Regions from separate parts of the Brachybacterium kimchii genome, predicted to be linked through region 1. Evidence: predicted binding sites of a transcription regulator. Region 1 holds the regulator's gene; the other holds the start of a gene.

Region 1 (4,136 bases):
CACGCGCGGGAGCTCCCGGTGGGCCTCACCGGCACCGAGGCCGAGTCCTCACCCCGGACATGAGAAGACCGGCGGCCGTGGCTTCCCCTCCACGACCGCCGGTCGGCGGCGCGCCCGCTGGGCGCGCCCTGAACATCTTAAGGGCATGACGCCCGTGCTTCGGACCGTTTTCCACCGATCGACACGGATCCGCCACGAATCCAGCGGCTCGCGTGCCTCGGACCCGAGGGCCGACGGGCCGCTCCGCGGCTCAGGACGAGGCGCCGCCGCTGCCCGCGGAGGCGTCCTGACGCAGCTCGGAGATCGCGGACTCGAAGTCGTCGAGGGAGTCGAAGTCCTGGTAGACGCTCGCGAAGCGGAGGTACGCGACCACGTCGAGCTCGCGCAGGGGCTGGAGGATCGCGAGGCCCACGGCGTGGGCGTCGACCTCGGCCTGGCCGCTCTGGCGGATGGTCTCCTCGACCCGCTGGGCGAGAACGGCCAGCTGGTCGTCGCTCACCGGGCGGCCCTGGCAGGCCTTGCGCACTCCGGAGATCACCTTGGAGCGGCTGAACGCCTCGCTGACTCCCGAGCGCTTGAGGACCGCGAGGGATGCCGTCTCGATCGTGGAGAAGCGGCGCGAGCAGTTCGGGCACTGGCGACGACGCCGGATCGAGGCGCCGTCGTCGGCAGTGCGCGAGTCGACGACGCGCGAATCGGGGTGGCGGCAGAACGGGCAGTGCACGTCCTCCAGCCTACCGGGCGCACCGGAGGGCCGAGGGAGGGCCCGCGGCGCTCCCGCCGCAGCGCCCCGGCGGATCAGGCGGCGTCGACGCTGCCCTCGGGGAGCTCGAGCGACTGCCCCTCGGTGATGCGGGGGCTCGAGAGGCCGTTGAGCGAACGCATCTCGCGCACGAAGTCCTGGGAGTCCTCACCGGCGGGGGCGTACTGCTCGGCGTAGTCGCTGAGCGTGTCGCCCGCCTCCACGGTCACGGTGACAGGCTCCTGCGGATCGCCCGCGAAGGCGGAGGGGACACCGAGGACCAGGACGCCCAGCAGGGCGACGAGGATGCCCGCGAGGAACGCGACGGCGGCCAGCAGGATGCGGCCGCGACGGGTGAGCTGCAGTCGAACACCCTTGCGAGCAGAACCCTGCCCGGCGTGGGCCGAAGAGGTGGGGAGGGGAAGCATGGTGGCCATTGTCCGAACTCCTGTTCGATCGAATACGTGTACGACTGTAGGCCCGCCGTGCGCGACACGCAAGACCTTCCTCGAACACATGTTTGGAATCAGGTCGCCCGACGCCTAGGCTGAGCGACGAGTCCCACTGAAACGCAGGGGTGGGACAGACGAAGCGAGGAGCCGCGCAGATGACCCCGACGACCTCTGGTCCCGACCTGACCGACGACGGCCTGACCGCGCGCCAGCGACGGATCCTCGAGACCATCACCGCCGCCATCGAGCGCCACGGCTACCCGCCGACCATGCGCGAGATCGGCGATGCCGTCGGCCTCACCTCCCCCTCCTCCGTCTCGCACCAGCTCCAGGCGCTCGAGCGCAAGGGATTCCTGCGCCGCGATCCGAAGCGCCCGCGCGCGCTCGAGGTCGTGCTGCCCGACGACGCCGGTGAGCCGACCCTCGCGCCCGTCGAGTCGATCGGCGCCGCCGCGGCCTCCGCGTCGGTGAGCGTGCCGCTCGTCGGCCGGATCGCCGCGGGCATCCCGATCACCGCGGAGGAGCAGGTGGAGGACGTCTTCACCCTGCCCCAGCAGCTCGTGGGCGACGGCGAGCTGTTCCTGCTGCAGGTCGTCGGGGACTCGATGGTCGATGCCGCGATCTGCGACGGCGACTGGGTCGTCGTGCGCTCGCAGCCGGTCGCGCAGAAGGGCGAGATCGTGGCGGCCATGATCGACGGCGAGGCGACGGTCAAGACCTTCGCCCAGAGCGACGGCCATGTCTGGCTGATGCCGCACAACCCCGCGTTCGCCCCGATCCTGGGCGACCACGCCGAGATCCTCGGCAAGGTCGTGGCGGTGCTGCGCGCCGTCTGACGCGCTCCTCCCGCCCCCGACGCTCGCGCCTGCGATCCCCTGCGCGCGCTCGGCTCCTGCGGGCTCAGTCCCCCGCGCGGGCCAGTCGTCCGAGGGCGGCGAGCGCGACCTCGGGATCCTGCGTCGGCCACAGCGGCGGCATCGCCTCGCGCAGCACGGCCCCGTAGCGCTTGGTGCGCAGACGCGGGTCGAGCACCGCGACCATGCCGCGGTCCTCGTGCGAGCGGATCAGGCGACCGGCGCCCTGCGCGAGCAGCAGCGAGGCATGGCGCACCGAGACCTGCATGAATCCGCTGCCGCCCTCCGCGTCGGCCCGCTCCGAGCGTGCGGAGGTGAGCGGATCGTCGGGGCGCGGGAACGGCAGGCGGTCGATGGTCACCAGTCGGCACGTGCGTCCCTGCACGTCCACGCCCTGCCACAGCCCGATGGTTCCGAACAGGCTCGCGGTGTCTTCACCGCGGAACTGCTCGACGAGCCGGGGCAGGGAGTCCTCCCCCTGCAGGCCGACGGGCAGGTCGAGACGCGCGCGCACGTGCTCGGCCGCAGCCTCCGCTCCCCGCCTCGACGAGAACAGGCAGAGCGCCCCGCCGCGCGAGGCCTCGACGAGCTCGGTGAGGTGATCGAGCATCGCGAGCGACGGGCCCTCGCGGCCCGGCGCGGGCAGGTGGGAGGCGACGTAGAGGATGCCCTGGCGGCGATAGTCGAAGGGACTGCCCACATCGATCCCGGCCCATGCGCTGCGGTCCTCGAGCGGGGGGACGTCCTCGGCGTCCATGCGTCGGCGCGAGCCCAGGCCGATGGCGCGGGCGGGCGGCTCGAAGCGCCCGCCGAGGGCGAGCGTCGCGGACGTCAGCACGGCGGTGGTGTCCTCGAGGATGCGTCCGCGCATGGCGCCGGCGACATCCAGCGGGGCGACCTGGAGGCTCGAGCGCCCGGTGCGCTCGGAGTGGGAGACCGAGACGACGTCGTCCTCGTCGGGCGCGGTGAGGCGCTCGCAGACGTCGACGATCTCCTGCAGGTTCGCGCGCACGGCCTTGCGGGCGCCTGCCGCCGTCGGGGCGTCGCCGCCGGCGTCCTTGGCGTCGGCGTGGGCACCCCGGGCCTCAGTGCGCAGGTGGACGAGCGCATCGGCGGCGGCGCTGGGCAGGGCGCCCATGACCCTCCCGTCGGGCAGCTCGGGAAGGACCGTGTTCAGCTCCTCGCCGGCGTCGTCGAGGGCGGTCGCGGCGACGCCGAGCCCGCGCAGCTCGCGGACGGCCCCGCGCACCATGCCCACGGTCAGCTGGTCGGTGACGGCGCTCGTCACGCGGGACGTGAGCTCGTGCGCCTCGTCGAAGACCACCGCATCGTGGTCGGGGATGATGCCGTGGTTGTCGAAGGAGTCGATCGCGAGCAGCGCGTGATTCGTGACCACGAGATCGACCTCGCGGGCGACGGCGCGGTTGCGCTCGGCGAAGCACTGGTCCACGAGCGGGCAGTGCCCTCCCAGGCACTGCGAGCCGGTCACCGAGACCTGGTGCCAGGCGCGGTCGGAGACCGGCATGTCCAGGTCGTCGCGGTCGCCCGTGTCGGTGAGCGCCGACCACTCGCGCAGCCGCTTCACCTGCTCCCCGAGGCGTTCGGAGGAGCCGCTCGCGGGATCGGCGGCGGTCTGGGAGAAGAGCGCCCCGGGGTCGATGTCGCTCGGGTAGCCGCCGTCGATCTTGTGCAGGCACAGGTAGTTCCCGCGCCCCTTGAGCAGGGAGAACGTGGGTGTGCGCGGGAGGTGGGGGGCGAGCGCCTCGACGATGCGCGGGAGGTCCTTGCGCACGATCTGCGACTGCAGGGCGATGGTCGCCGTGGAGACCACGACCGGCCGTCCCGTCACGACCGCGTGGCGCAGAGCGGGCACGAGGTACGCGAGCGACTTGCCGGTGCCGGTGCCGGCCTGGACCAGCAGGTGGCGCTGCCCCTCGAGCGCCGTGTCGACCGCGCTCGCCATCCGGGTCTGTCCCTCGCGGCGCGTCCCCTCCAGGCCCTCCACGGCGGCCTCCATGAGCACGTCGAGATCGGCGATCGGCGACGCGGAGGCTTCACGGGCGGCAGGCACCGGCCCACCCTAGCCGC
Region 2 (4,136 bases), 1.2 Mb from region 1:
CGCCTCGTGGATCGGGGCGCGCGGGGCTCCGAGCCGACGGCCGCGGGCCGCGTCGCCGTGGAGCACGCCCGGCGAGTGCTCGACGCGGCCGACGGGCTCGTCGAGCAGGTCCGCTCGGCCGCTGGCGCCGGGCGGATCCGGATCCTCGCCTCGCAGACGATCGCCGAGCATCTGATGCCCACGTTCCTCGCCGCTCTCGCCGCGGACCAGCCGGGTGTGCCGGTCTCCTTCGAGGTCGAGAACACGGCGGGGGTGATCGCGGCGCTCCGCCGCGGACGCGGCGACCTCGGGTTCGTGGAGGGCCTCGAGGTGCCGCACGAGCTCACCACGCTCGAGGTCGCGCGGGACCGACTGGTCGCAGTGGTCGCTCCGAGGCATCCGTGGGCGCAGGATCGGGACGTGCTCGAGCACGGGATCGATGCCGATCTGCTCGCCGGCACGCCGCTGGTGGTGCGCGAGGAGGGGTCGGGGACGCGCGACGTGCTCACCCGGGCGCTCGCGCCTCGTGAGGTCGCGGCGCCCGCGCTCGAGCTGCACTCGAACGCCGCGGTGCGCACGGCCGTGGCGGGCGGTGCGGGCTGCGCCCTGCTGAGCCGACTGGTGGTCGCCGGGGATCTGCGCGAGGGGCGGCTCGTGGAGGTGCCGGTGAGAGACGTCGAGCTGGAGCGCTCACTGCGGGCCGTGTGGTCGGGCGTGAGGCCGGGACGGCTCGAGGGCGCGCTCCAGGCGCTGATCGCCGACGGTGCTGAGCGCGGGTGATGGGGGACGTGCGTGCGAGGCATGGGCCGATGTGAGTGGTGCGGGCAGAGGATGCACGTGCCCGGGCACGACTCGTACCCGGCGCGCATGCCTTCGCCGAAGAAACAGCGGGTGCAGCGCGACCGGGTGCGGTCGGTGAGATGCCGGTGGTGCGGTGACCGGATGATAGGACGCAGCCGGTCGGATCAGGAGTTGCGCCTCAGGTGCCGTGGATTCAGAACGGTGGAGGCGGCGAGGGGGCCCGTGGTGACGGGGGCGGTGAGCCCGCTGGTGGTGGGGAGCCCGACCCGGACGGCGGGTCAGCACCCGGCGGGTGATCGGTGAGCGAGGGGAGCCCGTCGCGCGCCCGCCGATGCTTGGCGCGGGCGTCGCACAGCTGGTCCCAGGCCCCTTCGAGGTCGGCGACGGTCTCGGCCGTGGCCATGTCCGAGTTGTCCTCGAGGAAGACGCGGAACCTGTCCGCCACGTCCCAGAGCGTGCCCCGTCGGCCGCTGGGGGAGTCCTCGGGCTCGATGCGCACGGGGTCGATGAGCCCCTCGGTCTTCATCGCGTGGTGCTGCCAGCAGAGCATGTGCAGGTTGTCGACCGAGGTCGTGCCGCCGCTCGCGGGATCCTCGTGGTCGTACTCGACGATGTGGTCGGCCTCGGTGGCCGTGGTCGCGGGGCGCGTGCATCCGGGCAGGCCGCACGTGGTCATGCGATCGCACAGGTGCTCGAGCATGGACTGCGTGGGCCGGTAGCGGTCTGCGGGGAGCTGGAGGAACTCGCCGCTGCTGGGATCGGTGAGGATCCGCACCCAGTCGCTCTGGCCGGCGGCGATGTCACGGGCCATGTCCGCCGGGATGGGGATGCGCCCGTCGAGCATGCCGGGGGTGTCGTCCTGGCCGAGCATCGTCATCATCGGCACCAGCACGCCTAGCCGGAAGCGCTCCGCGGGCACGTGGACACCCTGGGTGTCGGGCGTGGTGAGGGTGGTGAGCAGATAGCGGATGTGACCGAGCGAGAGGGGCATGCCGGTGGCGAGGACCTCGCCCTCGGGATCCCAGGGGATCGGGGAACCGTCCTCGAGGGCGTGGCGCTGGGCCCGCTGGACCGCGCGGGCGCTCGCGTCCAGGCGGCGAGCGAAGGAGACGACTTCGTGCGCCGGCCCCTGCACTTCGATGCGGGCGATCCCCGGGGTGTCGTCCGGGAGGAGTTCGACGCGCCGACGGTTCTCGGGCGCGAGATGCGGCGGCAGCTCGCGGCGGGAGAGCAGCCGTGCGATCACCGAGCTCAGGCTGCGCGTGAACTGCTCGGGCGCGATGCCGACGTCCCAGAAGCGCACGGTGAGGTCGACGACCGCCATCTCGTCGTCCGTGAGGCCGCTGGTGCGGGAGAGGAGCTCGGTGAACCAGGACGCCGGGAAGGCGCCCGTCTCGAGGAGGGCGTGCACATGGGGAAGGAGATCGACGGCGCGGTGCGCGTCGCGGATGCGGCGCTGCGCCGCATCGATGGTGCAGCGCAGAGCGGTCGCGACCGCGAGGTCGGCGACACGGACCCTGTCGCGATCCGCATCCGGGAGATGACGGGCCTCCCACTTCGGTGCGAGGAGGAGAAGGGAGCGCGCCAGCTCGCGTGCTTCGTGGACGCCCTGGTCCCAGGTCGTGTGCACCAGTTCGTCGACCTCGATGGTGGGGCTGACCTGGACGTGGCGGGAGGCGTTCTCACGGTTCACCGGGGTCTTCGTCCGCGCCGGGAGAAGTGGCTCGAGCACGACCACATCGCCCGAGGGGAGAGGCTCGAAGAAGTCGGCGCCACCCAAAACGCCCTGGTGGATGCCGGGATCGGTCATCGTCATCGTGCTCACCTCCTCGTGATCGCGAGTGCTGCAGCGGGGTGCCCGAGAGAGCTCGGCTCGAAACTGTGTTCGATATGTCCAGTTTAGGCGATGCCGCCTTCGAAAACCAGTACGAATCGGGCACTGTGGAGAACTCTTCGGTGCGAATGCAGCGCAGTGCGGGAGGTCCTCAGGCCGTCCGTCGCACCGGCTCGACTCGCCGGGGCCGCGTGCATGCGCCGCCGGGCTAGGCTCCGATCCTGTGCGCACCGCCTTCCTCGCCGTCACCTTCGCAGTCGCAGCCCTGATGCTCGGAGCGGCGGCCGTGGTCGCCCTATCGATCTACTCCGGGAACGGCGCGGCTGAGCCTGTGGAAGTCCATGCCACCGCGACGCAGGTGACCCATTTCAGGCGTGGAACGGTCGTCGTCTTCCGCACGGACCGGGGACTCGAGGACACGGTCTCCGGAGGATCCGCGGACGTCGGCGAACACATCACGATCTACCGCTATGGGTCAGGGGAGTACGGATGGGAGCCCCACCCGTCGTCGGCGCCCCTGTGGTTCGCATGTGGGGCAGCCGCGCTGTGCTTGTCGATGCTGCTCATCGGCCTGGACCAGGTGCGCAGGAGCGTGCGCGCGTCGCGGTTGGAGCTCCGTGACCGACGCCGGGGCCGACGTCCCGCACCATGAGAACCCGTCGTCCACGCCTCTCGAGCCCCGCCCCGAGCTCGGTCTCGACGAGCCCTCGCTGGAAGGCCGTGTCGAACTCTCCGCCCTCGACCGTCGAGTCGACGACCCGGAACCCGCAGCGGGCGTAGAAGGGCGCGTTCCACGGCACCTCGGCATAGGTGCGAAGGGTGATCCGCATGTGGTCCCGTCCCGCAGCCCATGCGCACGACGCCTCCACGAGCCCTCGGCCGATGCCGCGGCGGCCGAAGGCGGGCAGCACCGCCAACTGCTCGAGATGCGCCTCCGGCCTGTCCCCGCGAGCGGCGGCCCCGTCGATCTCGAGCACGTGCGCGAAGCCGACGACCCGCTCGTCGGCCCCCGCTCCGCCCCCGACGACGGCGACCAGCAGGACCCCCGGCTCCGCCGCCCGCGCCTCCCCACTCTCGGCGGAGTCCGGACCGAAGGGCTCCGGACCGAAGAGGTCCGCGAACATGGCATCGCCCGCGGCCTCGATCGTCTGGAGGCGATCGAGGTCCTCACGCCTCGCCTCGCGGATCCGCACCGTCTCGTCCATGCCCGCACGATAGGCGTCGAAGCCGGCGGCTGACACGCCGTTTCCCGCGCCCTCCATCTGCACCCTCCGCCAGCCCCGGCCCCTTGCGCCCTCGTCGTGCCGCCCGGCCATCCACGCCCCGTCCGGCCATTGAGCCGTCGGACCCATGGGGGAGAATGGACGGGTGAGTGGACACGACACCCCCGCACCCCAGAACTCGGACACGGACTCTTCGACCGAATCCGTCGAGGACCCGCGCAGCGCGCAGGAGCGCATTGCGGAGCTGACCGCACAGATCGAGCAGGCCATCGAGGACTACTACGTCCACGACGCGCCCA

Evidence for each region. The regulator LexA, encoded in region 1, represses DNA repair genes until DNA is damaged. The targets are predictions, from matches to a motif close to TCGAACANNTGTTCGA.
Region 2: a site for LexA is predicted at 2,654-2,669, ahead of M4486_RS02580 (HNH endonuclease signature motif containing protein). Genes of this name have one in related genera too.

What each region holds. Positions count from the first base shown of each region.
Region 1 covers NZ_CP097218.1:1,740,959-1,745,094, forward strand. Annotated here, with positions in the region: gene M4486_RS08250 (HelD family protein) at 1-63, shown strand, start outside; gene nrdR (transcriptional regulator NrdR) at 251-724, opposite strand; gene M4486_RS08260 (LysM peptidoglycan-binding domain-containing protein) at 799-1,170, opposite strand; gene lexA (transcriptional repressor LexA) at 1,350-2,030, shown strand; gene M4486_RS08270 (ATP-dependent DNA helicase) at 2,095-4,065, opposite strand.
Region 2 covers NZ_CP097218.1:573,154-577,289, forward strand. Annotated here, with positions in the region: gene M4486_RS02575 (LysR family transcriptional regulator) at 1-759, shown strand, start outside; gene M4486_RS02580 (HNH endonuclease signature motif containing protein) at 974-2,596, opposite strand; gene M4486_RS02585 (GNAT family N-acetyltransferase) at 3,178-3,819, opposite strand; gene ligA (NAD-dependent DNA ligase LigA) at 3,983-4,136, shown strand, end outside.